Regions from separate parts of the Halobacillus sp. HZG1 genome, predicted to be linked through region 4. Evidence: riboswitches for the same ligand, from Rfam matches in the RefSeq annotation. Region 4 holds a riboswitch; each other region holds the start of a gene.

Evidence for each region. Region 4 has a riboswitch for S-adenosylmethionine ahead of VKA52_RS17900 (Na+/H+ antiporter NhaC family protein). Riboswitches for the same ligand answer to the same signal wherever they lie in the genome.
Region 1: it holds a riboswitch for S-adenosylmethionine, as region 4 does, so the genes downstream of both, VKA52_RS20580 (sulfite exporter TauE/SafE family protein) here and VKA52_RS17900 (Na+/H+ antiporter NhaC family protein) in region 4, are expected to answer to the same signal.
Region 2: it holds a riboswitch for S-adenosylmethionine, as region 4 does, so the genes downstream of both, VKA52_RS13740 (methionine ABC transporter ATP-binding protein) here and VKA52_RS17900 (Na+/H+ antiporter NhaC family protein) in region 4, are expected to answer to the same signal.
Region 3: it holds a riboswitch for S-adenosylmethionine, as region 4 does, so the genes downstream of both, VKA52_RS00065 (PLP-dependent aspartate aminotransferase family protein) here and VKA52_RS17900 (Na+/H+ antiporter NhaC family protein) in region 4, are expected to answer to the same signal.

Annotation. Positions count from the first base shown of each region.
Region 1 covers NZ_JAYLVQ010000086.1:290,369-297,781, reverse strand. Annotated here, with positions in the region: gene rpe (ribulose-phosphate 3-epimerase) at 1-41, shown strand, start outside; gene VKA52_RS20605 (thiamine diphosphokinase) at 438-1,097, shown strand; gene spoVM (stage V sporulation protein SpoVM) at 1,146-1,226, shown strand; gene rpmB (50S ribosomal protein L28) at 1,373-1,561, opposite strand; gene VKA52_RS20590 (Asp23/Gls24 family envelope stress response protein) at 1,804-2,166, shown strand; gene VKA52_RS20585 (DAK2 domain-containing protein) at 2,198-3,865, shown strand; gene VKA52_RS20580 (sulfite exporter TauE/SafE family protein) at 3,906-4,787, opposite strand; SAM riboswitch class I at 4,906-5,003, opposite strand; SAM riboswitch class I at 5,174-5,280, shown strand; gene VKA52_RS20575 (phosphoadenylyl-sulfate reductase) at 5,362-6,096, shown strand; gene sat (sulfate adenylyltransferase) at 6,110-7,258, shown strand; gene cysC (adenylyl-sulfate kinase) at 7,264-7,413, shown strand, end outside.
Region 2 covers NZ_JAYLVQ010000070.1:103,294-110,706, forward strand. Annotated here, with positions in the region: gene VKA52_RS13735 (methionine ABC transporter permease) at 1-635, opposite strand, end outside; gene VKA52_RS13740 (methionine ABC transporter ATP-binding protein) at 595-1,638, opposite strand; SAM riboswitch class I at 1,726-1,831, opposite strand; gene VKA52_RS13745 (iron-containing alcohol dehydrogenase family protein) at 1,976-3,046, shown strand; gene VKA52_RS13750 (NAD(FAD)-utilizing dehydrogenase) at 3,052-4,383, opposite strand; gene VKA52_RS13755 (GNAT family N-acetyltransferase) at 4,388-4,960, opposite strand; gene VKA52_RS13760 (DMT family transporter) at 5,099-6,007, shown strand; gene VKA52_RS13765 (pullulanase) at 6,172-7,413, opposite strand, start outside.
Region 3 covers NZ_JAYLVQ010000004.1:3,685-11,097, forward strand. Annotated here, with positions in the region: gene acsA (acetate--CoA ligase) at 1-329, opposite strand, end outside; gene VKA52_RS00050 (ABC transporter ATP-binding protein) at 345-1,058, opposite strand; gene VKA52_RS00055 (ABC transporter permease) at 1,071-1,907, opposite strand; gene VKA52_RS00060 (aliphatic sulfonate ABC transporter substrate-binding protein) at 1,926-2,909, opposite strand; gene VKA52_RS00065 (PLP-dependent aspartate aminotransferase family protein) at 2,936-4,714, opposite strand; SAM riboswitch class I at 4,853-4,963, opposite strand; gene VKA52_RS00070 (trans-sulfuration enzyme family protein) at 5,036-6,181, opposite strand; gene VKA52_RS00075 (NUDIX hydrolase) at 6,241-6,840, opposite strand; gene VKA52_RS00080 (EAL domain-containing protein) at 7,136-7,413, opposite strand, start outside.
Region 4 covers NZ_JAYLVQ010000083.1:22,305-29,717, forward strand. Annotated here, with positions in the region: gene VKA52_RS17890 (exo-beta-N-acetylmuramidase NamZ family protein) at 1-566, opposite strand, end outside; gene VKA52_RS17895 (glycoside hydrolase family 3 N-terminal domain-containing protein) at 634-2,736, opposite strand; gene VKA52_RS17900 (Na+/H+ antiporter NhaC family protein) at 3,067-4,473, opposite strand; SAM riboswitch class I at 4,524-4,631, opposite strand; gene VKA52_RS17905 (ABC transporter substrate-binding protein) at 4,702-5,775, opposite strand; gene VKA52_RS17910 (ABC transporter ATP-binding protein) at 5,803-6,576, opposite strand; gene VKA52_RS17915 (ABC transporter permease) at 6,599-7,413, opposite strand, start outside.

The DNA of each region.
Region 1 (7,413 bases), on a different contig from region 4:
GCAAAAAAGCAATTGATGAAATTAGACAAGCGGCACAATAATTGAAAAAACTCAAAGGGTCTCGATCCTTTGAGTTTTTTTATTCACTCTTTTGTTGGCATCCAGTAAAGAAATAAGTTACATTTTAAAATAGAAGAAACCGTTCTATTGTAGTATATAGTAACATTGTGGAAGTTTTAGGTTGTTCCTGGGGTTCGTTACCCGGATCGAGCATCAGGAGCGGATGGGAATGGCGAGACTCCTGCGGGGGAAAATGCAGGGGGAGACCCTACAGGACCCAGATCGGAGGAGGCTCACCGCGCTCTCTCGGAAAGCGAGCAACCCCGTACCCTACTCATCCACTCAACAAAAGTCCCAAAACTGAGTCTTCACGTATCGATAGCTTATCGTGAGTAGTAAAGGACTGTTTTATTTGTGAAAGGTATAGGAAGGGTGTTATGAAAATGAAAAGAGTGATCGTAGTCGGCGGCGGACCGAAGTCTTACATACCTGATTTAAAAGAATACGCATGTCCGGAATGCGTTTGGATCGGCGCCGATCAAGGAGCGGAGGTCCTTGTTGAGCATGGACTGGCTCCTGACATAGCCATTGGAGATTTTGATTCTGTTTCAGAACATTCATTGGCAGAAATAAAAAAGAATGCCAAACAGGTCTTAATTTTTCCGGATGAAAAAGATGAAACAGACTTGGAATTAGCGATAAATGAAGCACTCCGCTTGAACCCCGGGCATATTCTATTATTCGGAGTGACCGGTGGTCGAATCGATCATTCTCAAGCGAACATGCAGCTTCTTTATCCTTTAATGAAGGAAAACATAAAGAGTACGATTATTGATCGACAGAATCAGGTGGAATTAGTCTTCGCTGGTGAGCATAAGATAGAAGCGGATGAATTATACCCGTATGTTTCATTCTTACCAGTCACGCTTGAAGTGACAAAGATTACGCTTGAAGGGTTTTACTATCCCTTGGATCGCGCCTATCTGCCATTTGGATCCACCTTGTGCATCTCGAATCGACTGATTGAAGATACAGGTACTTTTTCATTTGAGTCAGGCATACTCTTAGTAATAAGAAGTACAGACTTGCCTACTTGAGGGGAATAAGGGAGTTCGCATTAGTTCATATAGGAGGAGGGGGCTCTTTTGAAATTTTATACCATCAAACTCCCACGGTTCGTCGGGGGTTTAGTGCGCGCAGTCATAAGTACATTTAAAAAAGATTAGGACCCATTCAAAAGGAAAGCTCCGGAGTACACATGGGCTGAGCTCCGGAGAGCACCAAAAGCGCCCGTTTACTTATCTTTAGACAAATAAAAAAAGCACCCTCTAAGGGTGCTTTTTTTGTGAGCTCATAAGCTCTCTGTCAGCAATTATACACGTTGTACTTTGCCGGACTTGAGTTCACGTGCTGTTACGTAAACTTTTTGAGGCTTGCCATCCACAAGGATGCGAACTTTTTGAACATTAGCTTTGAATTTACGTTTATTAGCGTTCATCGCGTGTGAACGGTGGTTACCTGAACGTGTACCTTTACCAGATAGAACACTTCTGCGTGCCATGAAAATCCCTCCTGTTACATACATAAATCATCAGATACTTAGTAACTTTATCATATAGAATACGTGTTTGCAATAATCTAGTCAGAATTATATCAAGAATTTTTTCTTGACAGAACTTATGAATTGTTACACAGTATAGTAGGGATATCCAGGTCATTTTCTTACCATTGAACAGAAATTCATATCGTGATTTTGTGTTATAATAGGGTAGGATTGATGAGGATTATAAAGGAGGATCTATTATGTCTGTTGATTTAAATAACCAATATGGTCATATTACTATTAGCAATGAAGTCATTTCAACGATTGCTGGAGGAGCCGCTGTTGAGTGCTACGGCATCGTCGGTATGGCATCTAAAAATCAGATCCGTGACGGTTTATCTGAAATGCTCCGCAAAGAGAATTTTTCCAGAGGAGTCGTTGTCAGACAGGATGAAGATCGCCTCCATATAGACATGTACATTATCGTGAGCTACGGTACAAAGATTTCCGAAGTCGCTAATAATGTCCAATCACAAGTAAAATACACACTAAACAAAACAGTTGGTTTGTCCGTGGATTCTGTGAATATTTTCATTCAGGGAGTTCGTGTGACAACTGAATAGATCGCGGTTGTAGTCAAAGGAGGAAGTAAGTGTGACGTTACAAAAGTTAGACGGCAAGACGCTTGCCGAAATGATCTTGCAAGGAGCTCATCATTTAAAGCAGAACTCACAAATGATTGATGCTTTGAATGTTTTCCCTGTACCGGATGGAGATACGGGGACGAATATGAATCTGTCCATGACTTCTGGAGCTGAAGAAGTTCGGAATGTGGACCAGAATCATGTAGGAACAGTGGCCCAATCTTTATCCAAAGGTCTCTTGATGGGAGCACGTGGAAACTCAGGTGTTATCCTCTCTCAAATTTTCCGTGGTTTTTCAAAATCGATTGAAGACAAAGAAGTCATCACAACCAAAGACTTTTCAGAAGCTCTTCAAGGCGGGGCCACTACAGCATATAAAGCTGTCATGAAACCTGTGGAAGGAACTATTCTAACTGTAGCAAGAGAAGCTGCTGAAGCATCTGTTGAGATTGCTGAAAAAGAGGATGATTTCATTCCATTCATCGAAGGAGTCGTTCAAGCAGCGAAGAAATCACTGAAGAATACACCAGAATTGCTTCCAGTACTGAAGGAAGTTGGTGTCGTGGACAGTGGTGGACAGGGCCTTGTCACGATTTATGAAGGTTTTCTTGCCAATTTAAAAGGTGAGGAACTTCCGGATCTCGAGGATACTGTATCGATGGATGACATGGTCAACGCAGAACACCACAAGCTGAATCAGGACTTCATGAACACAGAAGACATTGAACTTGGCTACTGCACAGAATTCATGGTGAAATTTGAAGAAGATAAACTTGCTGAACACCCATACGATGAAGAAGCCTTCCGTAATGAGCTCAGTGAAATGGGAGATTCTCTGCTTGTCGTTTCTGATGAAGACTTGATCAAAGTCCATGTTCACGTGGAATACCCAGGAGAAGCCATGACCTTGGGTCAAAGGTACGGCAGCCTTGTTAACATGAAGATCGAGAATATGCGTGAACAGCATACATCGATTGTTGGTGACAAAAAGAAAGCCAAGCCCAAGTCAGAAGAAAAAGCTGAGTACGGAATTGTGACCGTGAGCATGGGAGACGGAATTAAGAAGTTGTTTGAAAGTCTTGGAGCGACTGTCGTTATCCAGGGTGGTCAAACCATGAACCCAAGTACTCAAGATCTATCAGAAGCGATTAAAGAAGCACATGCGAAACGTGTGCTCGTCTTGCCGAATAACAAAAATATCGTCATGGCTGCTGAACAAGCAGCAGAATTAGCGGATGTAGAAGTTGCTGTTATTCCATCAAAAACGATTCCTCAAGGGATGAGCGCGCTTCTTGGGTTCAACCCGGAAGCAGATCTTGATGCGAATAAAGAGGAAATGCTCAACCTCATGTCTGAAGTGAAAACAGGACAAATCACTTACGCCGTTAGAGATACGCAAATCGATGGTTTGGACATTTCCAAAGGCCACTTCATGGGAATTGCTGATGGTAAAATCTCTGCCACTGATAAAGATGCTTTGACGACTGCTAAAACATTGTTGAACCAAATGATTGACGATGATGAAGATGAGATTCTGACTATCTTGACTGGCGAGGAAGCCGACGAAAAAGAGGTAGCAGAACTTGAATCATTCATCGAAGAAACGTATGAAGATTTAGAAGTGGAAATCCACAATGGTGGACAACCGATTTATTCTTATATCTTTTCAATCGAATAAAACACGTACACAAACGCAGCTCTTGGGGCTGCGTTTCTTTTTATGCTTGTTTTCGAACCATCTTGACTCGAAGGTGGTTTCGAATAGAAAAAACAACAATCAAGAGATACCCAAAGATCAGTGAAGTGTACACAAAAGTTAAAACTGAATCGCTGATTTGGATCGAAGACAGTAAAGTTCTCGTATTTGTAAGGATGATGAAACCTCCGGCTAATACTCCTAGAACAGAAGAGGGAAGGGTTTTGACAAGCCAAGCGGCAATGGGAGCGGCTATGACACCACCGATGACGAAAGATGATATCAGCAGCCAGCTGAATTGATCATGCCCTAAAAAAATCAAAAATCCAGCCGTTGCTGAAATCGTTACCAGGAATTCGCTAGTATCCACGGTTCCGATGACTTTCCTTGGAGCGATACCTGATTGAGAAAGAAGCGCGGGTGTATTTACCGGTCCCCAGCCGCCCCCGCCGACACTATCTAAAAAACCGCCTGCTATACCAAGAGGTAAGAGGAAACGTTTATTTACGGACTTCTTTTCTTTGATATGTGTATTTTTCGAAAGGAATAGGAAACGGAAAATGATATAAATTCCTAGTGTGAGTAGGAATATGGATATGTAAGGTCTAATGAATTCCCCTGATATGTAGCTTAAAAATGCTGCTCCTAGGAAGGCGCTGATGGCACCAGGAACTGCGATGATCATGACAAGGCGTTTGTCTACATTGCCAAACTTATAGTGGGAAAAACCAGAAACAGCTGTTGTGGCAATCTGTGACATATGAATGGAAGCGGATGCTACAGCAGGAGCTAGTCCATAGGATAAGAGAATCGTGGATGAACTAAGCCCAAATCCCATGCCGAGTGCACCATCCATCAGTTGAGCAGCAAATCCAATAAGAGCGAAAATCGTCAGTTTCTGCAAAGTGTACCACTCCTTTTATACCGTTCAATTGTTTGTGAATATACATTATTCCTATGCATCTACTTGGTTTTATGATCAAAAAAATAACCCCCATCTGAAAGAAGGGGGAGTCATCCACACCTTATCTTTCAGCCTTCTGGCTGCTGGAATGAGCACCCTCTTACAGGTTGCTGCGGGATCGTCAGACCAGGTTCCTCCCCCGACTCTTCATAAGGATCGTATGATTTTTAAAAGAATAATTCTTAAACTAACGGACATGGTTTTATTTGTCAATCATATAGTTTAAAAAAACAGAAAATTTTTGATTTTCCTAAAAAAGCATTGACATATGATGATAACGAGCATAAGATTTGTATCAACTTGTTTTTCAGAAAATTTCATAGCTTTTCTTATCTAGAGAGGTGGAGGGACTGGCCCTTTGAAGCCTCGGCAACGGATCTATACAGATACTGTGCCAATTCCAGCAAGCGGTAAGCGCTTGAGAAGATAAGAAGAATATAGTTTACATGTAGATGTAAATGCCTTTCTTCTTATCGTGAAGAAAGGCATTTTTATTTTTAGAAAGGAGGAGGAGATGAAACAACCACTCGTAACGTATCAATCTTTTCACAATCCATTTGAAGGTGATCTACCGAAAAATAATGATACAAAAGGAGCTGCAGAGGTCATTCGATGGGCTTATTCTCAGTACGAGGATATCGTGTATGCCTGCAGTTTCGGTGCAGAAGGAATCGTTCTCATTGATTTGATTTCCAAGGAGAAGCCGGATGCCGAAGTCGTTTTTCTTGATACAGACCTTCATTTTGAAGAAACTTATCAGTTGATTGAAAAAGTGAAAATGAGGTATCCGAAGTTAAATATAACGATGAAAAAACCTGGGATGACGCTGGAAGAACAAGCGGAACAGTATGGCTCCGCCCTATGGAAGCGGCAGCCGGATCAATGTTGTTACATCCGTAAAATTAAGCCACTTGAAGATGCTCTCAGCGGCAGAAAAGCTTGGCTGTCAGGCCTGAGACGTGAACAATCCCCCAGCCGTCAGAAAACGAATTTCGTGAACAAGGATGAGAGATTTAAATCTATAAAAGTATGCCCTTTGATTCATTGGTCATGGGAAGACGTATGGCAATATATCCGACTAAATAGGTTGGACTACAATGAATTACACGATCAGCATTATCCTAGTGTCGGCTGCATCCCATGTACCGCCCAGGCATCAGATGATGGGAGATCAGGCAGATGGAAAGGGTTCAATAAAACCGAATGTGGATTACACACAGCGGAATCTTCAGAGAAGGAAAAATCTTAAAGGAGGAAAAGGCATGTCAATCATAACCCCGCACGGTGGAGTGCTTGTAAACAGGTGGAAGGAAACGAGACCAGAGGAGCTGCCGGAAGATATCATCGAGCTTGATTCGATGGCATTAAGTGATGTTGGTTTAATTGCGAACGGAGCTTATAGTCCCTTAAAAGGGTTCATGAACAAGGAAGATTATGAATCTGTCGTCGAAACCTTAAGGTTAAAAGATGGCACTCCGTGGAGTATTCCGATTACGCTTCCGATCTCAGAGGAGCAATCCCGGTCGCTTGGAAGGAAAGCCCAGTTAGTCAAGGACGGGATTGTTTATGGGACGATTACAATAACCGATCGATTTAAACCGGATAAGAAAAAGGAAGCTCAAAACGTGTACTTAACGACAGAGTCGGCTCATCCTGGCGTGAAAAAATTATTCGAACGAGGAGACTGGTATGCTGCAGGTGAAATCGAAGTATTTCATAAACCTCCTTACGAACATGGAAAGTCATTTTACTTAGATCCAAAAGAATCAAGGGAGCTTTTTCAACAATATGGTTGGAAAAAGGTCGTTGGGTTTCAAACACGAAACCCTGTCCATAGGGCTCACGAATACATCCAGAAAGCTGCGCTGGAGACGGTGGATGGATTGTTTTTAAATCCGCTGGTCGGCGAAACGAAAAGTGATGATATTCCCAGTGATGTCCGGATGAAGAGTTATCAAGTTCTTCTTGATCACTATTATCCAAAAGAACGAGTCACCTTGGCTGTCTTCAATGCGGCCATGCGGTATGCAGGTCCTAGGGAGGCGATCTTTCATGCAATCGTCAGAAAGAATTTCGGTTGCTCTCACTTTATTGTAGGGCGAGATCACGCAGGTGTCGGTGATTATTATGGTACGTACGATGCGCAGAAAATCTTCAGCCACTATAAAAGTGGGGAACTTGGTATCACACCACTTTTCTTTGAACACAGTTTTTATTGCAACGCTTGCGAATCGATGGCTTCCCATAAAACCTGCCCCCACGATAAAGAGGATCACATGATCTTATCAGGAACGAAAGTAAGGGAGTTGCTGCGTAAAGGAGAAAAGCCGCCAAAAACGTTCAGTCGTCCTGAAGTGGTGGACGTCTTAATTGAAGGGCTGCAGAAAGACACAGTAGAAGTGAAAGGGTGAGGTCCATGAACAAAAATTTGACCTGGCATGAGGCATCCATTGGGAAAGAAGAGTATCGCAGAAAAAATGGGCACCAAAGTGGAGTGCTCTGGTTTACAGGCCTCTCGGGCTCAGGTAAATCAAGCATTGCCAACCAATTGAACAAGGTCCTGTAC
Region 2 (7,413 bases), on a different contig from region 4:
TAATCGCCTGTGTATTGAACAATTTGTACAAGAACAATAAGCAGGATGACGGTTGTAAACATGACAAAATTATCGTAACGGTAGTAACCATACCTAATCGCCAGGTCTCCAATTCCACCGCCCCCGATGGCCCCTGCCATGGCCGAGTAACCGATCAAACTGATGGCAGTGATGGTCAATCCGCTGATCAGCCCCGGTTTGATTTCCGGGAAAATGATATCTTTGATGATCAACCAAGGAGAAGCCCCGCAGGCGATGGCCGCTTCGATCACCCCTTTGTCAATATCACGCGCCGATGATTCCACAATCCTTGCGTAAAAAGGGATCGCAGCTACAGAAAGGGCTACGGATGCCGCCACCGGCCCTGTCGTTGTTCCGATCAGGAAGTTGGTAAAAGGAAAAAGAAAGACGAGTAAAATGATGAACGGAACCGAACGGATCAGGTTCACTACGACGCCGACGATGCTTTTGATCGTTCGATTCTCCAAAAATAAATCACGGTCTGTCACAAACAGAAGTAATCCAAGCGGAAGCCCTGCAATTAAAGCGACGAGGAGTCCGATACCTACCATGATCAGTGTTTCCAGGAATGATTTATTCAGCTCTGGCCAGAGATTGATCAGCTGTTCGATCATCTTGCAGCACCTCCACTTCTCCAAGTTTCCCTTTCAAATCATCGATCGCCTGTTTAACAACTTTCTGTTCTCCAGTCAATTCCATGACAAAGTTACCGAGCGCCTGGTCCTGGATGTAATCGATCTTCCCGTGGAGAATATTGGCCCGTACTTTAAATCCTTGCAAGAGGTCTGACACAATCGATTCGTTCGCCGAGTCCCCTTTGAACGTCATATGTACGATGGTCCCCTTTCTTTCCGAGAGAATCTTTTCCGGGATCCGGAAGTCGATCACCGTTTGAATGAAGCGTTTCGTCAGTTCGTTTTCAGGTGCTGCAAAAATTTCGTACGTAGACCCCTGCTCTACGATTTTTCCGTCTTCCATCACGGCACAGCGATCGCAGATTTCTTTCACGACTTCCATTTCATGGGTAATGAGAACGATTGTGAGTCCGAGTTTGCGGTTGATCTTTCTTAACAACTTCAGTATGGATTGTGTCGTGTTCGGGTCCAGAGCAGAAGTGGCTTCATCACATAAAAGCACCTTCGGGTCATTGGCGAGCGCTCTCGCAATGCTCACTCTCTGTTTTTGACCTCCACTTAACTGGGCGGGATACGCATCAGCTTTATCTGACAGACCGACAAGGTCCAAGAGCTCCTGGGCCCTCCTTTTTCTTTCCTGGCGGTTGACGCCTGAAGCCTTTAAAGCGAAGGCGACATTTTCCAAAACGGTTTTCGCCATCGCCAGGTGGAAACCCTGAAAGATCATCCCGATGGATTGCCTCGCCTTCCTCAGGTCTTTAGGATTCAATGTCATGAGATCGATTCCATCAACCATGACCTTCCCTTTTGTCGGGCGTTCCAGAATGTTCATGCATCTCAGCAGCGTACTTTTACCAGCTCCGCTGTACCCGACGACTCCGAAAATCTCACCTTTCTTGATGTCCAAGGAGACGTCATCGACTCCGATTACGGTTTTCTCCTTGGATGGATAGACTTTGCTCAGTTGTTCCAATGAAATCATCGGCTTCCCCCTTCATTTAACAAATTCAAGTCCTACAAAAAAACTCCCGCCCTTTAGGGAGAGAGTTTCGCATGAAAGACTGCTAAACTCTTATCTCCCAGAATAAAAATATTCTGCAGGAATTAGCACCACTCCAAATGGAAGGTTGCTGTGATCTCTACGGGCCTTTTCCCTCAATCACTCTTGATAAGAATTTCGTTTATGTTTTAACACTTTAACGCAAGTGATAGGTTTTGTAAATAATTTTCTCAATTTTTTCAATTATATTTTTTCTCCGTTGACATGGCATTTTAAGGTATGGATAATAATGGTCATATCTTAGAGGGAGGAATTTTGAATGGAAACGATCCAAGTACAAGGGGCGCCGACTTATTACCGTTGCGAACCCGGCCTTTTGCAAAAAGTACCTGAACTCGTGAAGGATGAAACGTTCACGCATGGGACCATCATCCATGGAAGCGATTCATGGAGCATGGCCAAACCTTACATCCCTGAATTTCCATTTGCTGTCGAAACCATCCTCTATGAAGGGGAATGCACACATAAAGAAGTGAAAAGGATCGCGGAGAAAATCACAACCACAGATGTCCTGATCGGTGTCGGAGGAGGGAAAATCCTCGACCTTGCGAAAGCATGCGGGGCTCACCTGGACCTGCCTGTGATTCTGATCCCCACCCTGGTATCCAACTGTGCCGCATGGACGCCTTTGAGCGTTTTTTACGATGAAGATGGGAATTTCCTTGAATATATCATTTACAAAAGAAGTACATACATGGTCATCGTCGATCCGGATATGCTCGCTACCTCACCAGTAGAATACCTCCGTGCAGGGATTGGAGATACGATCGCCAAATGGTATGAGGCCGATGTCCTGACGAGCCATATACAAGAAAAGCCTCTCCCCTTGGAAATGGCTCTCCACGCTGCAAAATTGTGCAGAGACGTTCTATTCCAGGAAGGAAAAGACGCTGTAGTAGCCAATGAAAACGCTCAATGCACGTCCTCATTTACACGAGTCACTGAAACGATCATCATGGCTGGAGGTATGGTCGGGGGTTTTGGAGATGGTTACGGTCGTATATCCGGCGCGCACTCCATCCACAACGGCCTGACGAAAGTGCCCGGAACACATAAGTTTTTACATGGAGAAAAAGTAGCCTACGGCATCCTTGTCCAGCTGGCTCTTGAAGGGAAAACCGATCAAATCGAGCAGCTGATTCCCTTTTACAAATCCATGCGGCTCCCTCTCACGCTCAAAGAGCTGGATGTAGATTCCCTGGAGGATATCGAGACCATTTCCTACTATGCCACTCGTCCCAGCGAATCGATTCACCTGATGGGAATTCAAACGCAAGCCCAAGTGAAAGAAGCAATCCTAACCGTAGAAAAAAGCTTAGCCTCCTTGTAAAAAGGCTAAGCTTCCATACAGCGGGCTAAGTAAATGCCACTCGCTGCCGCCTGCGACAAAGAGTGTGTCTCCCCGGAGCAGTCCCCGATCAAATACAATCCTTGCAGCTCCGTTTCAAAATGCTCATCTGTAAAGATCTTCGCTTCATAGAATTTGCTGTCCATTCCATATAGGATGGTGTCACGATCGATTTTCTCTCCCAGCAGCCCTTCCAATGCCTCAAAAAACTCAAGAAGCGCTTCTAAATAAAGAGGCGGAACTTCATTTTGGAGATCTCCTGCTTCTGCTTCCAGCGAAGGATGGATCACTTCTGAATCAAGACGAATCGACGTTTTTCCTGCCAATAGATCTCCCAACTTCTGAGCCACAATCCTGTCCTGCCCTTGATTGATACCACCAATGACACGATGAGCTTGTGCCATAGCTTCGGCTTGATTTTTGAAATACCGCGGTACGAAAAGAGTGAAATTCAAATTCTGACTCGGTTCCTCCTCGTTCTTATTCTGACCATCTGCCATCACCAGGCCATGCTGATACTTGCGTATGATTCTCCCGCGTGGATTCATGCAGTAAGTGGTCGCTGAAAAGCGTTCGTTTATGTAATGCAGTTTCGTTTCAAACGTTTCCTGAAGGATGGCATCAAGCTGATTGCCGCGCATCTCCACCCGAATCCCGAGATCCAACCGTGTCTCGCCCGCTCTCAGCCCTAAATCCTGAGTCATGGATTTCAGCCATTCTCCCCCGCTCATGCCTGTTGCGAACACTACTTTCCTGCTTTGGAACCGCCCGTGGTTGGTATCAATGGAAAATCGACCGCTTTCTTTTGTGACCGCCGTCACATCCGCTTCGAAGGTAAATGTCATCCGTTCAGCCATCACCTCATACATGCTTTGAAAAACCCCTCGGGCGAGCTGCGTTCCCAGGTGGCGGACTTCTGTTGAGAAAACCCGTAAAGAGTGCTGGGCGGCTTTTTTGGAGAGTTTCTCATTTTTCGTACTATATTTTTCCACAAGGTCACCACCATAAGAACATAAAAGCTCATCGACTTCTTCCATGAGCGAGAGCGTTGCCTCTTCCCCGATCTTCTTTCCCAGTTGTCCTCCGAAGTCGTTCGTATAATTGAATTTCCCTTCCGATTTGCCCAACCCGGCAAATCCTATGTAGCGGTCGCACGGGCCTTCACAGGTACAGCCATCCTGCTGCAATCCACACGTCCGTTCAACCAGAGGTTTTCCTTTATCGATCACATGGATGTTCACATCCGGATGTTCCTTGACTAACGTGTGAGCAAGGAATACTCCGCTGACGCCGGCACCAATGATCGTGATGTCATACACGGGATCACTCCCCTTTTTCACGGACTTTGGCATAGATACACGTATCGGTTAAACTCTTCCCATCGACAGAGAGATCGTCGTTGCGCAGGATTCCTTCCAGTTCAAAGCCGAGAGATTCCGGGATGGCGCGGCTTCTTTTGTTTTCCGATTCACAGCGGATTTCCACCCGCGCTCCCCCCAGGTCATGCAACGCATAGGTCGTCAAAGCTTCCACCGCTTCCCGCATGTATCCTTTTCCACTATGAGCGGTATCCATCCAGTAGCCTAGTTCAAACTTCGGCACATCCCAGTCCATTCGATGAAAACCTGTCGAACCGACGAAGGTCATATCCTCTTTTAGAAAAACGAGATACCTCAGGTTCTGCCGGAGCAGGAACTTCGCGTGCGCTTCTCTTGCGTTCGATTCCGTATCTTCGACGGTCGGTGTCTCCTGGACGAATCCGAGCCATGGTTTCAGTTCATTCACAGATCTCTGGATCGCCGCATTGACTGCTGTTCCATCTCCTGGCTCCGGCATTTTCAGGACCAGCCGTTCGGTTTCGATGTGTGTTTTAATATCTCTCATAACTGGATTCATTGTTCCATCCCCTTGTGTTTCGATTTCATCCTTATCCTCTATCAAACAAGAATTTCTATTTTTTTGCAACAGCTATATTCAAACCTTTCTAAATTTTTGTATAATAGACGGACATTCATGGAAGAAGGAGGGATCCAGGTGACGAGAAACCGCGCGTTTATCCTCATATTTCTCGGCGCATCCCTATGGGGGATCATCGGCCTGTTTGTGAACGAATTGTACGAATATGGCCTCTCCCCCATCCAGGTCGTCGCTCTCCGGGTGACCTCTGCGATGGTGATGCTGTTCAGTTATATCCTCGTTTCCAATACAGCACTTTTGAAAATAAAGCCCGCGGATACAAGCTACTTCTTCGGCACAGGGGTCATCAGCATCGCCCTGTTCAACTGGTGTCTGTTCAGCGCGATCGAAGCCACTTCGATGTCGATCGCTTTCGTGCTCCTCTATACAGCGCCTGTTTTCGTGACCATCTTTTCGAGGATGTTCTTCAAAGAAACGTGGACAGGAAGAAAACTGATGGCTCTTGTCACCACGTTTATCGGTTGTACATTCGTCATCGGGTTGCTTCCGGAATTGGAAGCTTCCTTGTCGCTGGCCGGCTTCCTGTTCGGACTGGGTTCCGGCTTGTTTTACGCGCTTTACAGCATCTTCGGAAAGGTCGTTTTGAAGAAGTATCCATCCTTGACGGTTACCTTTTACACGTTCGTCTTTGCAACGATCGCTGTCGTTCCTTTCAGCCGTCTATGGAACGATGCAGATGTCCTGACTGATGGGCGGGTATGGCTTTTGATCCTCGGCCTTGGGCTCATCTCGACGGTTATGCCCTTTCTTCTTTACACGAAAGGGCTACAGCATGTGGAATCGAGCCGCGCTTCCATCGTCGCCACCATTGAACCGGTCGTCGCGACCCTTGTCGGGTACTTCGTTTATGCGGAAGTGATGACGGTCTACCAATATGCCGGCGTCGTGCTCGTCCTTTTATCAGTCATCATAGTGAATGAATCGAAAAAGAAGACGGCTCGGTACAAGGAGAAGTCCGCTTCTTGATCGTTCAGTCACTTTGAGGTGGCGTTAGGTCGCTTTCGTGGTGCGTTAGGGCACTTTGACTTCCCGTTAAGTCACTTTGGTCGTGCGTTAGGGCACTTTAGCGCTCCGTTAAGTCACTTTGCCATATCAAAAAACCAGCTCCCCAAGAGGAAGCTGGTTTCTTTTTATTTCGTATGAATCACAACCGTCGTCAATGGATCGATGGTAATGCCATCTTTGCTGAGCTCGAAACCGGACGGATCTTTCACTTTTTTACGTCCAGCTTCGTCATTGTCGACGAGTACTTTTCCTTTATTCAAGTTCTCACTAAGCGTCAACGTACGCTCTTCGTCATCGGCGTTGATGAATACGTAATAGCTTCCTTTTGCTTTCTTGCCAGGATCGACGGCTTTAAAGGCGAGCATCAAATCCGTCTCCTGGATTTCAGGTGCATCCAATAGCGTGACGTTTTGTTCGACGGCTTCCTCAGAACCGAGGCGGAAAGCGTCTGTCCAGCGTCTCAATTCGATCAAACCTTTCGTATATTCCATCGTTTCCTGCTGGATGCTCGGCTGTGATACCGCCTGCCAGTCAAATTGGTTGATCACATCGGTAGAATCATAGGAATCATGGATGAAGTAAGGATCCTCGAACGGATTCCCGTTTTCATCTTCCATGTAGGTCCACTTATCTTCTGGAACGCCATCGGCTTTCCACTGCTTCGTGCGGCCGTATTCCTGACCGGCATGAAGGAAAGAGATTCCCTGACTTGTCAGAATCATAGAATTACCAAGACGAATCCGTTTCTGGATTTCTTCTTCATGCTTCGCAGGATCCTTCTTGATAGACTGTGCAATAACATCATGAAGCGTCAAGTTGTCATGAGCTGCGATGTACTGCACGATATCGCCCGGGTCATCTTCCGTCACATTTCCAGGCTGACCTTTGATGTTGTTGAAAATGGTATCGATGTTACGAGCGCCGTCTGTGATGAAACGCGGTTCGCCTTCACTGCCGAAACCGGACTTCAGTTCATTCCTGATTTCATCAGAGAACACAGCGACTCCATCTGTTTCATCCATCCAATCCTGGTCGGCCGGTTGAACACCTTCGCCATCGTTATCTCCCGCATACGTTCTCCAGCCTTCTCCAAGCATCAGGATGTTCGGATTCAAGGCTTCCGCTGCGTCGTAGGCCGCCTGGACACTTTCGGCATCCAAATCACCCATCAGGTCGAAGCGGAACCCGTCCACTTTGAATTCATCGACCCAATATTCGATGGAGTCGACCATAAGCTTGCGGGACATTTCGTGCGTCGTTCCCACTTTTCCTCCGCCGTAACCGACTTTGGCATTCCCTTCCTCATCCATGAAATGATAGTAGTTCGGGACAAGGTCTTCCAGGATGCTTACTTTTGCCGTGTGGTT
Region 3 (7,413 bases), on a different contig from region 4:
TATGGATGTTTCGGTAAAAAGACGAAAACGAAATCCCCTTTTTTCACACCATAACGAAGGAGGACATTGGCCCATCGATTCACTTCCCTTTTGAGCTCAGAGAAGGTGTAGGTGAATTCTTCTTCGTCTGACAGGTAATGTAACGCGATCCGTTCCCCGTTCCCTTCATCCACGTGTCTATCAATACATTCATAAGCCATATTTACTTTACCTGTGGTATTCCATGTGAAACGTGCGTTTACAGTGTTCCAGTCAAAAGACTCACCTTCAAGCCACTCTGTCTCAATGTTATAACCTGCTGATTGTGGTGGAATGATCGCTGCTTCCATGATCCTTGATCCTCCTTATGATTTTGTGAAATCCAATTCTTTCAATACTTCTTCTTTCAACTCCCCAAGATGCGCATCTCCTCTTTTACGAGGTTTCGGCCGGTTGATGAATATTTCAGACTCGATCTGCCCCGGCTGCCCACGCATGATTACAATTCGGTCACATAAGTAGAGGGCCTCATCTATGTCGTGAGTGACGAGCAGTGTGGTCGTTTGGCGCTTTTCCCATATTGACAAAAGTAAGTCTTGCAGCTGCATTTTTGTAAAGGCATCAAGGGCACTGAACGGCTCATCGAGAAGCAGGATGTCCGGTTGACTGAGCAAAGATCTGGCAATCGCCGTGCGTTGAGCCATCCCACCTGAAAGGTCTTTAGGGAAATGTTTCTCAAACCCTTGCAGCCCTACGGTTTCAATCAATTCCAAGGCCTGTGATCTTTTTTCCTTCTTAGAAAAACCGAACGTCACATTATCTAACACGGTTAACCAAGGCATAAGCCTTGGTTCCTGGAACATCATCCCGAAAGCTTCTTCCGGACGTTCCGCTTCTGTACGAATGCTCCCTTCATATTGTGGATCCAGTCCCGAGAGGACACGCAGCAGGGTACTTTTGCCACAACCGCTCGTTCCGAGGACACCCACAACCTCTCCTCTCTGTAACTGCAGATGAATATTTTTGAATCCCGCTTTTCCGTTTTGGAATACACGCGATACATGATCAACGGCTAACATAGACACCCTCCTTTATGACGCATTCTCCAAGTTGTCCTGCCATTTCAGGGTCTTCGACTGAATTCTCTTCAATATTTCATCGGTGATTTTTCCGAAGATGGCAAACAGAATGATGCTCCCAATGACGAGAGAGGGGGCGGATGTGTTCTGTCCGTACACCATTAAATAACCAAGACCCTGGCTTGCGCCAAGCAGTTCAGCCGCGACCACGAACATCCACCCGAGACTCAGCCCGCTTCTTAAACCGATAATAAAGGAAGGCAGGGCAGCTGGCAGAATGATTTTTTTGATTTGCTGAAAACTCGTGAAATTATAAATCCTGCCTACTTCAATCAACTTACGATCAATCCCCTGGATACCAGCAGTCAGATTCAAATACACGGGAAAGAAAACACCTACAGCCACGAGGGTGATTTTGGAAGCTTCTCCAATGCCGATCCACAAAACGAATAACGGAACCCAGGCCAGGGACGGGATGGCCCTGAGTGCCTGCAACATCGGATCAAGCAACTGATGTATCACTTTCACATAACCCGTCGCTGCTCCGAGAAGCACTGCTGCCAAAGCCCCTGCGATAAATCCAGCAAAAACACGATAAAGAGTGATGATGATATGCCCTAAAAGCTCTCCTCCCTGAGCCATGGCCGCCATTTCCTCGACCACGGTCGTTGGAGAGGGGAGCAAATGCGGGGCCACCCATCCTGCCCTTGAAGCATATTCCCACAAAAGAATAAGGAAAACGGGAAGGATCAGGCCCAGCCATGAACCGTAGATGTTTCTTTTCATTAGAAAACGCGTATTCTTCACCCTGGAAACCGGACGGACGGTCGTTTCTGTTCGACTGGACATAAAACGCGCTCCCTCCTTTTATTCAATCACTTCTTCGGCGTAGGTTGGATTAATGAGTTCCTCAGTGATTTTTTCAATATCCACATCTGACTTGATGACTTCTTCTTCCTGTAGCACATGGCCTGCTCCAAGAACGGTTTCTGTCAACGCGTCTCCTGGTACAGGATTCGATAAATCATTCCTTTCCAGACTCTTCTTCGCGACTTCCAAATCCAATCCCGCTTCTTCAGCAAGGATTTTTGCTGCTTTGTCTGGATTTTCAACCGTCCACTTTCTTGCTTTTTCATAAGCTTCAATGACTTGTTTAACGACTTCGGGATGCTCCTTGGCATAATCCGAGCGCACGTTTAATGTTCCGTAAGTATTGAACTCCGGCTTCCGGTAGAAAAGTTCAGCGCCGCCCTCCAATTCATTCCGGGCCATATGAGGGTCGAGTCCTGCCCATGCATCAACATTTCCATTAGCCAGTGCCGTTGCTCCTTCAGGGTGCTGCAGGTTCACAAGCTCAATGTCATCCGTAGAAAGCCCGTGATCCTTCAGTGCGCGGACTAAGAAAATGTAAGGGTCCGTTCCGAGTGTTGCCGCCACCTTCTTCCCTTTCAAATCTTCCACAGAAGATATTCCGGAATCAGGGTTCGTAACGAGTGCTGTCCATTCGGGCTTGGAATATAGATAGATGGATTCGACAGGAGCATTGTTCGCTTTTGCCATGAGAGCCGCTGCACCGGCGGTCGAACCGAAGTCAATACTGCTGGAATTCAGGAATTCAAGAGCTTTGTTACTTCCCTGACTGAGGACCCATTCCACTTCGATCCCTTCTTCTTCAAAGACTTCTTCGGCGAATCCCTGCTCTTTCAATACAAGACTCGTGGGGGAGTAATACGCATAGTCGAGCGTCACTTTGTCTGGTGAGCTACTCTCCCCCTCTGCATCTCCGGAACAACCCACCAAACCCACGGCTGCAAGTAACCCTATCGTCATGAATGTTTTCTTAAATCCCATCTTACACGCTCCTCTATGATTATTTTTTAGATTTCACAGGCATACGTATCAATGGTTCCGCGTAAACGCTGGGCCTCTTTATACGTGCACCGGTTATGAACGACTTCAAGTCCTGCTTCACTTGCAATCTGGGCCGCCTTCGGTGAGATGACCCCTTCCTGTAGCCAAAAGACATCCGGCCTGATATCTGCCGCTTCCTTAGCAATTTCAATGGCTGCTTCCGGACTGCGAAACACTTGAACAACATCAACTTTAAATGGAATCGATCTCAGATCAGGATAGGCTTTCTCACCAAGGACTTCTGTTTCCCGTGGATTTACAGGCACGATTTGGTATCCCATCCTCTGCATTTTTCTAGCTAGGCGATGACTCGGACGTGAAGGCTTTCCGCTCAATCCGACAACCGCTAAACGTTTGGGACGCGTTTCTCCATCTTCCTGGGTTTTGGAGGAGCTCAAGGCCCATTTGATGACACCTTCGTCATTTTCAGTAATCGCCGTTTGTTCCGTTTCCCTTCCGGTCGCTTTAGCAATGGCCCGATCAAGATCGTTGATCAAATCTTTGCTCGATTCAAGCCCTATGGATAAGCGGATCAATTCCTCTGTCACTCCACTTGCAGCTAGATCTTCCACGGATAACTGTTGATGAGTCGTGGAAGCGGGATGGATAATTAACGATTTCGCATCGCCAACGTTTGCTACATGTGACCAGAGTGAAATGTTGTTGATCACTTGTCTCCCGGCTTCCCTTCCACCTTTAATGCCAAAGTTAACGATAGAACCATATCCTCCTTCAAGATATCGAGTGGCTAACTCATGAGCCGGATGCGAGGGCAGGCCTGGATACGACACCCATTCCACATCGGGATGACCTTGTAAGTATTCTGCGATTTCCTGAGCATTGTCTCCATGCCGGGCGACACGCAAATGCAGTGTCTCCAAACCTTGCAATAACAAGAAGGCATTCTGAGGACTCAAACAAGAACCAAAGTCACGAAGCAGCTGGACACGCAATTTCGTGATATAAGCAAGCGTTCCGAAATCGGCGGTATAGACGATTCCGTTATAACTATCATCAGGCTCTGTGAAAACGGGATACTTACCGTTACCCCAATCGAACTGTCCCCCGTCTACGACAACTCCTCCAATGGCCGTTCCGTGGCCGCCGATCCATTTCGTTGCGGAATGGATGACAATATCGGCCCCGTATTCAATAGGCCGGCATGTATAAGGGGTGGCGAATGTATTATCAATCAAAAGCGGAAGGCCATGATCATGAGCGACAGCCGCTACCTTTTCAATATCCAGCACATGAAGACTTGGATTACCAATGGTTTCAGCGAAGACCGCTTTCGTTCGCTCTGTAATCGCTTTGCGGAAATTTTCCGGTTCCTCCGGATCAACAAAGTGAACTTTAATGCCATATCGCGGTAAAGTGTTAGCGAATAAATTATAGGTGCCGCCATACAGGTTTGCCGCTGCAACCACTTCATCTCCAGATCCTGCGATATTCAGAATGGATAAAGCAATGGCGGACATCCCGGAAGCTGTCGCAACAGAAGCGACCCCACCTTCCAAGAGGGCCATCCTTTTTTCGAAAACATCAACAGTCGGGTTTCCGATCCGGGAATAGATGTTTCCAGGCTCATCAAGGGCAAATAGGCTCTGCGCATGTTCTGTGTCATGGAAGACATAAGAAGTCGTTTGATAAATCGGCACCGCCCGAGATCCCGTCGTTGGATCTGGTGATTGTCCTCCGTGTAAAGAAATCGTATCTACATCATAGCTTTCAAATGAATTTGTCATGATGGTTTCCTCCCCAAATAAGTTTCCTATTCTTATAAAAATAGTTGGTTTTAAGCGTGCATAAAGGTCCTTGATCTCTTTCCGAACAGCAAAAAACCCTCTTCCAAATAAGAAGAGGGTTTGTCATTTCGGTTCCTCCTCTTATCTGCCAGATCAATCTGATCTGTAGGACTTGGCACCTTTTCAAACCATTGTTTGAAGGTTGCCGGGCTTCACAGGGCCTATTCCCTCAGCCTCTCTTGATAAGAGATGTATGCAGTTGATTGATTATGTTGTGAATTATAACGGATAAGAATCAGAAAAGTCAATCTTTTTTAAAAATTAATTTTCTGAAGCTTCTATTGCTCTTTTCAGCTGATCGATAATATCTTCATGATCTTCAATTCCGATGGAAAGACGAATCACATAATCATTGATGCCGATTTTCTCGCGCTCAGCGTTCGATAACGCACGGTGAGATGTACGAACAGGATAAGAAACCGTCGTTTCTACTCCCGCCAGCGTAGGAGCAATCTTCACCCATCCAAGTGAACGGAAGAACGCCTCTATGTCAATCGAATCATTAAGTTCGATGGTCACAATGGCTCCGTTTCCTTTTTCCGATACCTTATCAGGATAATAGACGGTCCGGACCGCGCCATAGTCATTCAGGGCGGTTGCTACCTGTTTTGCATTGTATGATTGCTTCTTCATTCTAAGACCTAAAGTTTTGGCTCCGCGTTGTGTAAGCCATGCTTCGAACGGGCTTAGATTCGCACCAAATGTGACAATCTTCTGGGTCGCGGCCTGAATCAAATCCTCATTCCCGACCAGCACTCCACATGTCACATCACTATGACCACCAATATACTTCGTCCCACTATGGACGACAAGATCGACGCCATCCGTGTAAGGCTGTAATAAGTACGGGGTGGCGAACGTATTATCAACCATCGTTTTCACATTCTTTTGACGAGCCAGGTTGACTAAGCCTTCTAAATCTTCCACACGCAAAAAAGGATTGGAAATCGATTCCGTATAGAGAAGCTTCGTTTGATCCGTCATCGCTTCTGAAACGTCGTCTAAATTTGAAAAAGAAACCATCGTTACATCAATGCCGAACGCAGGAAGTTCTTTGGTGATCAACTTGTGTGATCCCCCATAAACATCTTCTGCTGCAACGATATGATCCCCAGGTTTGGCCACCGCGAGAATGCCGGCAAGAATGGCTGACATTCCAGAGGAAGATGCCACTCCAGCTGGTGCTTCTTCCAGTTCCGCAATGGTTCCTGCCAGTTCATCTGTATTAGGGTTCCTCTCTCTTGTATATAGATAAGGGCTGTCTCCCTCATAATAACTTTCCAAATGATCCAAGTCTTTGAAAGTAAAGGCGGACGTCTGGTAAATCGGGGTACTTTTGCTGTTCGGGACAAGACGTTGATCCGCTTTATGGTGTACGATCCTCGTATCAAATGATGTATTCGTCATCGTTCGTCTCCTCTCTCTATCACTTAATCAGAAATTATATAGAATAAGCTTGAATATTGTCAAAGTTTTGCGACATATTCCCTGATCGCATGAAAGGTGTACCGTTCATACCCTTTTTCATGTGGGACAAGATTCTTACGCGTCACTTCTTTTTCCTCACCACTAAGAATAGAGACCACCTTCACGATTTGGCGTGTATCCTTCAAACCTTCCAAATCGTCCAGTGGAACGGAAACGATGTCCTGCACCTCTTCTCCAATGGTAAAGGTCCTGTCATTTGTCCAAAGGAAGAGGTAAATGCGGCAAATCTCCCGGTCTATGAGCCCACCTTCCTTCAGCTCCTCCTTGAAATCTCCTTGGTGAACTAAATCGCCAGGTACTACTGTCAAACCGACTTCCTCCTCGATTTCCCGGACACCCGCCATCAGCACGTCCTCTCCCGCTTCTATATGCCCAGCAGCAGTAATATCAAACAAGCCCGGGAAGTCCTTTTTGTGATCCGCTCTTTGTTGAAGCAATAAATGGATCGTTTCACCTTCCTTGTAGAACATCCAGCAATGGAAGGTTTCATGCCAATCGCCGTCCTTATGTACTTTTTCCCTTTCTTTCATTCCATACGGACGCCCGCTTTCATCAAAAATCGTCAACATTTCTGCCATACGGATCTCCTCCATTCTGCCAGCCTACAGCACATTCTCCCTCCAAAAACCTCTCAGAAAGAAAATAGCTCAGAGCTTGACACTCTGAGCCTGAGGCATTCCTAAGGAAATATTTTTGATATTAATACCCTCAAGGAGCCCCTTAAAGGATCAGAATCTCAAGAATGATAATGGTGGCAATCAATTCAACTCTAATATTTTCCCTTTTCCTTCCTTACGAAAAGAAAGCAGGTGACTCCCCCAAAGAATAACAAAAAGACAGGAGGCAAGTACACAAAGGACATCCTTGTCCTTTTTAGTTGTTCACAAGACTTGCCGGTACAGGTTTACTGAAGTAATAGCCTTGGTATTCATAGCAGCCTTTTTGTTTTAAGTATGAAATATGCTCCCTCGTTTCCACACCTTCAGCAATGACTTGCAGCCCCAGACTTTTCGCCATACTGATGATAGCATTGACGATTGGCACATCTTTCCCCCGTTCACTGATTTGATTGATGAACGACCGATCGATTTTAATCGCATCCACTGGCAGCCGATTCAAGTAACTAAGGGAAGAAAACCCGACACCGAAGT
Region 4 (7,413 bases):
ACTTTTTCTCCACCCAGCGGGTTCGGACGATCAAGCACGATGAATGGAATATCATTTTCCTGAGCTGCTTCCATCGCATAAGCCATCGTGTAAATGTACGTGTAAAAACGTGTCCCTACATCCTGGATATCAAACAGGAGCACATCAATGTCTTCTAACATTTCCGGAGTCGGCTTGCGCGTCTTTCCGTAGAGACTGTACACAGGAAGTCCTGTCTCTTCATCTGTGTAAAACTCCACATATTCACCAGCCTGAGCACTGCCTCTGACACCATGCTCCGGTCCGTACAAAGCCGTTAGATTTACATCTTCATCATTGTGAAGCAGGTCTACGATACTGTTCAAATTTTGATCAACACCGGTAGGATTTGTAATCAACCCTACATTCTTGCCTTCAATCAAATCTTTTTCTTCATCTAAGAGGACTTCCACTCCAAGCTTGAAAGACTCTGTTTTTTTATCGTGCCCTTTGTGTTTCCCAGGATTGCCGTTATGATCTGCGAAAACAACGGAGAATGTCGACCATGTCATCATCAATACCAAGGCAAGCATCAACCACTTTTTCAAAATAAACCTCTCCCTTTTGATTATATTGAAGAAGGGCGTGAAGCCCCTCTTCCTAAAAAGTCATGTACTAGTAACTCAACCCCGTACCATATTCAAACAAAGTGCCTCCATCAGCTCCTGGAATCGTCACAGGGAGCTGTCCAGTCGGGTTGTTTGCACCGAAAATGGTAGCAGCCGTTGCTTCAAAGCTTGCATCTCTGAATCCGTACTGAGCGATATAAGCATCCACTCCTGGATAAGCCATGACGTCATAAGGGTTTCGAATGCCGACTCCGATTACTTCTGCATTCGTATTTGCCATCACATCCTGCATGAGCTGCATTTGAGGATGAGTGGCTGAACGCGTGTACACATTGTACGTGTACGTACCGAAGATAACCTTGTCTGCTTCTGCCACCGTTTGCTTTTGCTCAGCTGTTAATTCACGTTCCCCTGTTTTGATTAAGGTCGTATTTGAATGATGAGCAGATACAGCCTTTTCAAGATCACCAATAAAGGAGTTTCCAATCACCACGATCTGCTTATCACCCGATGCGTCTGCAGGCAGAACCCCATCATTTTTCACTAGTGTAATGGAACGCTCCGCCGCCTCTTTTTCAACCGCTTTATGGGCTTCTGACCCGACGACTTCCTCCGCTTCTGTAATTTTCTCATCAATCGGCTGAGGCGTTTCTTCTTTAATGATGCCTCGATTCAACTTCAATGTAAGGATTCGTTCAACAGAATCTTCAATCGTAGCCATCGGGATTTCGCCAGACTCGACAGCTTCATAGACACCTGAGGCCACTTCTTCGAGACCTACAGGCATAAGCGCAATATCTGTCCCGGCATTGATCGCACGAATAACAGCATCCACCGGTCCGAAATGGTCAGCAATTGCTTTCATATTCAAAGCATCAGTAACGACGACTCCTTCGTAATTCATCTCTTCACGCATCAAACCTGTCAGTACTTTTTTAGAAAGAGTGGCTGGAAGCGCAATTTCGGAACCATCCTTCTGAGAGATTACTTTCGTATCATCGATTTTCGGGAACGTAATATGCGCAGTCATGATCGCATCAATGCCCGCATCCATTGCTTGTTGGAAGGGATACAGTTCAACTTCCTTCAGCCGCTCAAGGTCATATGGGACTTCAGGAAGACCGAGGTGGGAATCTGTCGCTGTATCCCCATGGCCCGGAAAGTGTTTTGCCGTTGCGGCTACTCCATGTTGCTGCAGCCCTTTCGTATACGCCACGCCCATTTTCCCAACAAGTTCAGGATCTTCTCCGAAAGAACGAACACCGATGACAGGGTTGTCAGGATTATTGTTCACATCCATGACAGGGGCAAAGTTCATGTTAATACCAAGAGAGGAAAGTTCAGCCCCGATTACAGATCCTACATCTTCCGCGATCTCTTCCGAACGAGTAGCACCCAGAGCCATGTTTCCAGGCATGTCCGTTCCTGACTGAAGACGAGTCACAATCCCGCCTTCCTGGTCAATCGTCATAAGCAGTCCATATTTTTCAGAGGCTGCTTGATAATCAGAAACAAGCTTCGCTGTTTGTTCCGTGGTCACAACGTTTTCACGGAATAAAATGACACCACCCAGATGATATTCCTGTACCATTTCTTCGATTTCAGGAAGCATTTCCGTCACGTTTTCACCTTCCCATTTCCTGAAATCAGGCATGAGCATCTGGCCGACTTTTTCCTCCATAGTCATGTTGGAAAGAGCATGTTGGACGAGGTCGTAACGATCACCATCCTGCTTTTTGATGGTCGGTTTAAATTCCGGCTTCCCTTTTTTGGAGTGGTCCGGTTTAAAATCAAGGGCAATCCGATCTTTAAAATCACCGTTCGATACCGTCACCCATGTACGTCCAGGTTTTCCTGTAAAGGTGACTGTACCGTCATCCTCCACAGTGGCAACGTTCGAATTCTTCGATTTCCAAACGAGTCCTTCCTCCACTTTTGTAAAATGTCCGTCTTCATACACATTCAGTGCGGAAAGAGTAAACTCATCCCCTTCCATCGTTACATCTGCCTGTGGTACGTTCTCAAAGATGATTAAATCCGATAATCCTCCATCTTCAGCCGCTTCCACCTTTGTACCCATCAACCACGACGGCAGCATCATCCCAAGGGTCAGTGTAAAGATAAACATCCATTTCCCCGCCATTCTCATTCACCATTCCTCCTTGATTTATCTATTTGTAAAAGGTGCCTTTCTATCCAAAAAGACCCTTTCGCAAAACATTTTCTAAAAAGCAGTTCTTCTATAAAGTCGGTATAGGAGAAATATTGTTGTAAACGTTTACATTTTGTAATAAAAGCGTAACGGAAATAGATATAGTCGTCTATACCACTTAAGGCCCGAATCATCCTTTTCTCCTTCGATTTCCAAAGCTTTCCTACTATTCCAATCGACTCATTTTAAAATAATATGTCAACTTTTCTTAAAATTAATGTAAAAAAAGTACATAAAAAAGGTACCTGGACCAGGTACCTTTCTCTCTTAAGAAGCACTTCTCATTACGGCTTTTCTTTTTTCTACGGTGAATTTTGGGTATCTGAAAGCGATCGCTAAAAGTCCGGCTGCGGCTGTGAGTAAAGGATAAATGCAAAACGGAACAATCGCGACAGGAGAAATACCGGCCACACCTGCCACTGCTAAAATCTGTCCACCATAAGGAATGATTCCCTGAACGGAACTGGCAAAGATATCGAGGATACTTGCGGATCGGCGCCCTTCGATACCGTATTCATCAGAAATCTGCTTCGCCAGCGGGCCTGCTGTAATGATGGAAATCGTGTTGTTCGCAGTAGAAAAATTGACGGCCGTCACAATCCCTGCAATACCAAGCTCCCCGCCACGGTTCGAATTCACTTTCCGACTCACGGCTTGTAATAGAAACTCGATCCCTCCATTTGCACGGATCAATTCCACAAGACCGCCGAGCAAAATCGCTATCATTGCGAGCGTCTGCATATTCGTAAATCCATCCCCTACCAAAGTGACGAACTCCATTCCGGAAAACTTACCAAGCAGAAGGCCGACACCTCCGGCGGAAACAATGCCACCAATCAAAACATAAATGACATTCACTCCGGCAATCGCAAAGCCCAGCACGCCTAAGTAAGGTAAAATCTCTACAATGTTGTACGCATAGTTTTCATCCAGGCTTGCCGAGGCATCCGCTGTCATTACAGCAAAAATAACGGCCGTGATGATGGCTGCCGGTAAAACGATAAAGAAATTCGCTTTGAACTTCTCTTTCATTTTCGTGCCTTGCGTACGGACAGCTGCAATGGTCGTATCTGAAATAACGGAAAGGTTGTCCCCAAACATTGCACCACTGACAATGGCACCCATGACCAGGGCAAGGCCAATGTCCGTCTGTTCTGCCACGCCTACGCCGATAGGGGCGAGGGCAACCACCGTACCTGTTGAGGTCCCCATGGAAATCGAGATGAAGCAGCCGATGACAAACAAACCGACGACCATCCAGCCTCCAGGGAGATAAGTCAAGCCGAGATTGACGGTGGATTCAACTGCACCCATTCCGGATGCTACGGCAGCAATTGCGCCCGCCAGCAGGAAGATGACCACCATTAGTATGATGTTCGGGTGCCCTCCTCCTTTCGTCAACTGGGAAATTTTCGTTTGGAAATCCGTTTTCCGGTTCATGGCTAAGGCGAAGAGAATAGCTGCGAATAGGGCAACTAGAACGGGCATTTTATAAAAATCACCCGTGATGACCCCTGATCCGATGAAAAGTAAAATAAAGACCACAAATGGGATGAGTGCGAAAGCATTGCTGCTTGGTTTTGTCATGATTTGACCTCCTTTTTTATATAACTCATCAGAATAGTTGGTTTTATCCCGAGAAAAGTTCCTGATCCAAAAGAAGGCGGCCAACAAAAAAGAGCCTTCTTACATAAGAAGGCTCTTGAAACGTATCCGTTCATTCCTTCTTATCTCTCAAGTGATCATCACTTGCTGGACTTAGCACCGGCCAACTGATGTTGGTGGTTGCTGAAGCTTCACAGGACCAGTTCCTCAGCTTCTCTTGATAAGAAATATTCGATTGAGTTAATGGTAACTTTACAATAAAAAAGATCCGCTGACAAGAGATTTTCAGAAAAAGTGTTATCGATCGTAGCGCCCGATCATTTCCATCGCTTCTTCAGAAAGAGACGTGTCGATGGCATCATTGAAGTTAATATCTCCACTGATAGCACCGTTCGCATCATACATCTCGAACTGTTTCTTAATATCGTCAATAAACATTTCTCCGTTAGGGTCAAGCCCCGTCACACCGACTTTCTTCCAAACTTCTGCGTCCTTAAGCGCCGTATGTTTGGTCATGATATCAATCACTTCATCAAGACCTTCATCATGAAGGAACGCATCATTATAATCACGGACCCCCTTCAGATAGGCAGCCATAAAACGTACAGAAACGTCGGTTTCTTTTTCAATGAAATCGGGGGATCCCAGCACCATCGCAATCTGTGCATCCGGAGCGAAATCTGTAGCGTCACCGAAACGAACGTGCAGGTTCTGTGCTTCTCCCTGAGTGATCAGTGGCTCGATTTGAAGAGCAGCATCAATCGATTTGTTCCCCATGGCGGCAAGCATGTTTCCAAAGTCAGACATGAGAACAAATTCGACATCGTCTTCTGTCAGACCGGCATGTTCAAGCATGCGCTGAAAAATATAATCATCCACAGCATTTCTCGATGAAACGGCAATCCGCTTTCCTTTCAAGTCGCTGTACTCTTTGATTTCATCCTGCAGATCTTCACGAATCACAAAACTGAAATAGGAGCTGCCATCGAAATAATGCCCTTTATCGGCAATGATCTTCACGTCAATCCCCTGGGCGATAGCATTGAAGAAGGAAGCCGTGGAAACACCACCGGCAATATCCACTTCCCCTGCTGCCAGAGCTGGAAGCATATCGTCACTATTGGCGAACGTTGTGAACTTGATATCAATGTTGTAATCGTCAAAGTACCCTTTTTCTTCAGCAATATAAAAGCCAGCCCCTGAAGCTGCTCCATCTTCAGCTATTACTACCGTCGCCTTCTTATCTAATGGAGCAAAATCACCGTCTGTGAGGCCACCGCTGCCTGTATCTCCCCCGTAATCACTGGAGGAACACCCGAACAGCACAAAGATAATCAACAAAAAAGAAAACAGATGACATACTTTTTTCATCATGGGATTCCAATCCCCTCTCTTCCTCTATTTACGCGAACGCTGTACTTCTTCCTGAAGATGATTCCAAATCTCCACAAAATGCTCCGCCATCAAAGGGTCCGCCCGTACCTGCTCCATATTTCTCGGGCGCGGCAGATCAATCCGCTTTTCATCGATAATCGTGCCGGGCTGCGAGCTCATTAACAAAATCCGGTCGCTAAGTAGGAGCGCTTCATCTATGCTATGGGTAATAAATAAGACCGTTTTCTTCGTTTCTGACCATATATTTAAAAGTTCTTCCTGCAATATGAATTTATTCTGCTCATCGAGCGCAGCAAAAGGTTCATCCATAAGAAGGATTTCCGGATCGTTCGCAAATGCTCTCGCAATGCTGACACGCTGCTTCATCCCACCGGAAAGCTCTTTTGGATAGAGCTTGGCGAATTTCTCGAGCCCTACTTTATTCAAATAATAAGCGGTCCGCTCTTTGATTACATCTGCAGGCATGTGTCTCATCTTTAACCCGAAACTCACATTCCCTTCCACGGTCAACCATGGAATGACTCCTCTTTCCTGAAAAACCATCGACTGCAGCGGCCGTTCTTTTTTACTCTTTGCAATCGTGAAGGAGCCACCACTTGGTTTTTCTAACTCCGCCAGAATCCTTAACAGCGTCGTTTTCCCACAGCCACTCGGCCCGACGAGACAGACGAATTCACCATCCGCAATATCAAGAGAAATCCCCTCTAAGGCCGTCACGCGGGTCTCTTTTTTATAAAAAACCTTTGTTAAATCCTGAATCGATATTTTAGCCTCCATCCCCTGTCGCTCCTTTCATCAGTTAGCGCCATGGCAGCAATTTGGCCTGCAGGCCCCGGAGAATGATCGAAAATAAATAGCCGAAGAACGAAATGAGCACAAGCCCGACAAACATTTCTTTCAACAAAAAGGCTTTATACGACGTCCAGATCAAATACCCGATCCCTGAATTGGCTCCCATCATTTCCGCTGCGACAATCGTAAGCAGTGCGATCGCCTGCCCCATCTGAATCCCTTCGAGCATGACCGGAAGCGAACCCGGCAATGCAATCTTGAAAAAGAACTGCTTCGAATCGGCCCCATAATTCTTTGCCACATCCAAATAAATGCGGTCAATGTTTACAACGCCCGCTACTGTGTTTATGACGACAGGAAAAAACACACTCCCCGCAATCGTCACCACTTTGGAAACTTCACCGACACCGAATAAGATGATGATGATCGGCAGGAGCGCAAGGGTCGGGATCGGCATGAGTGCCATGATAAGAGGTGAAAGGAAATGGCGGATGGGTCCATAAAGTCCCATCAAAAGGCCGATCACAATCGCCGGTATGACCCCAAGCAGGAACCCGGCAAAAATACGAAATAAAGAAATCCCGACATGATGGAACAGCTCCCCACTCATCCCCATCGCCCAGAACGTCCCAACGATCTCTGTCGGAGGCGGAAAGAAACGGGCATCAATCAGTCCCGTTCGCGATAAAAACTCCCATAGCAATACAATGAAAATCGGCGAGGATATGGTCAGTATCTGCTTCAGACGGTGCTGCATCTGCCGCTTTTTCCACTCTTGTTTTTCCATTTGTAAAGGGTCTGTCACAGATTCCCTTTGATCAT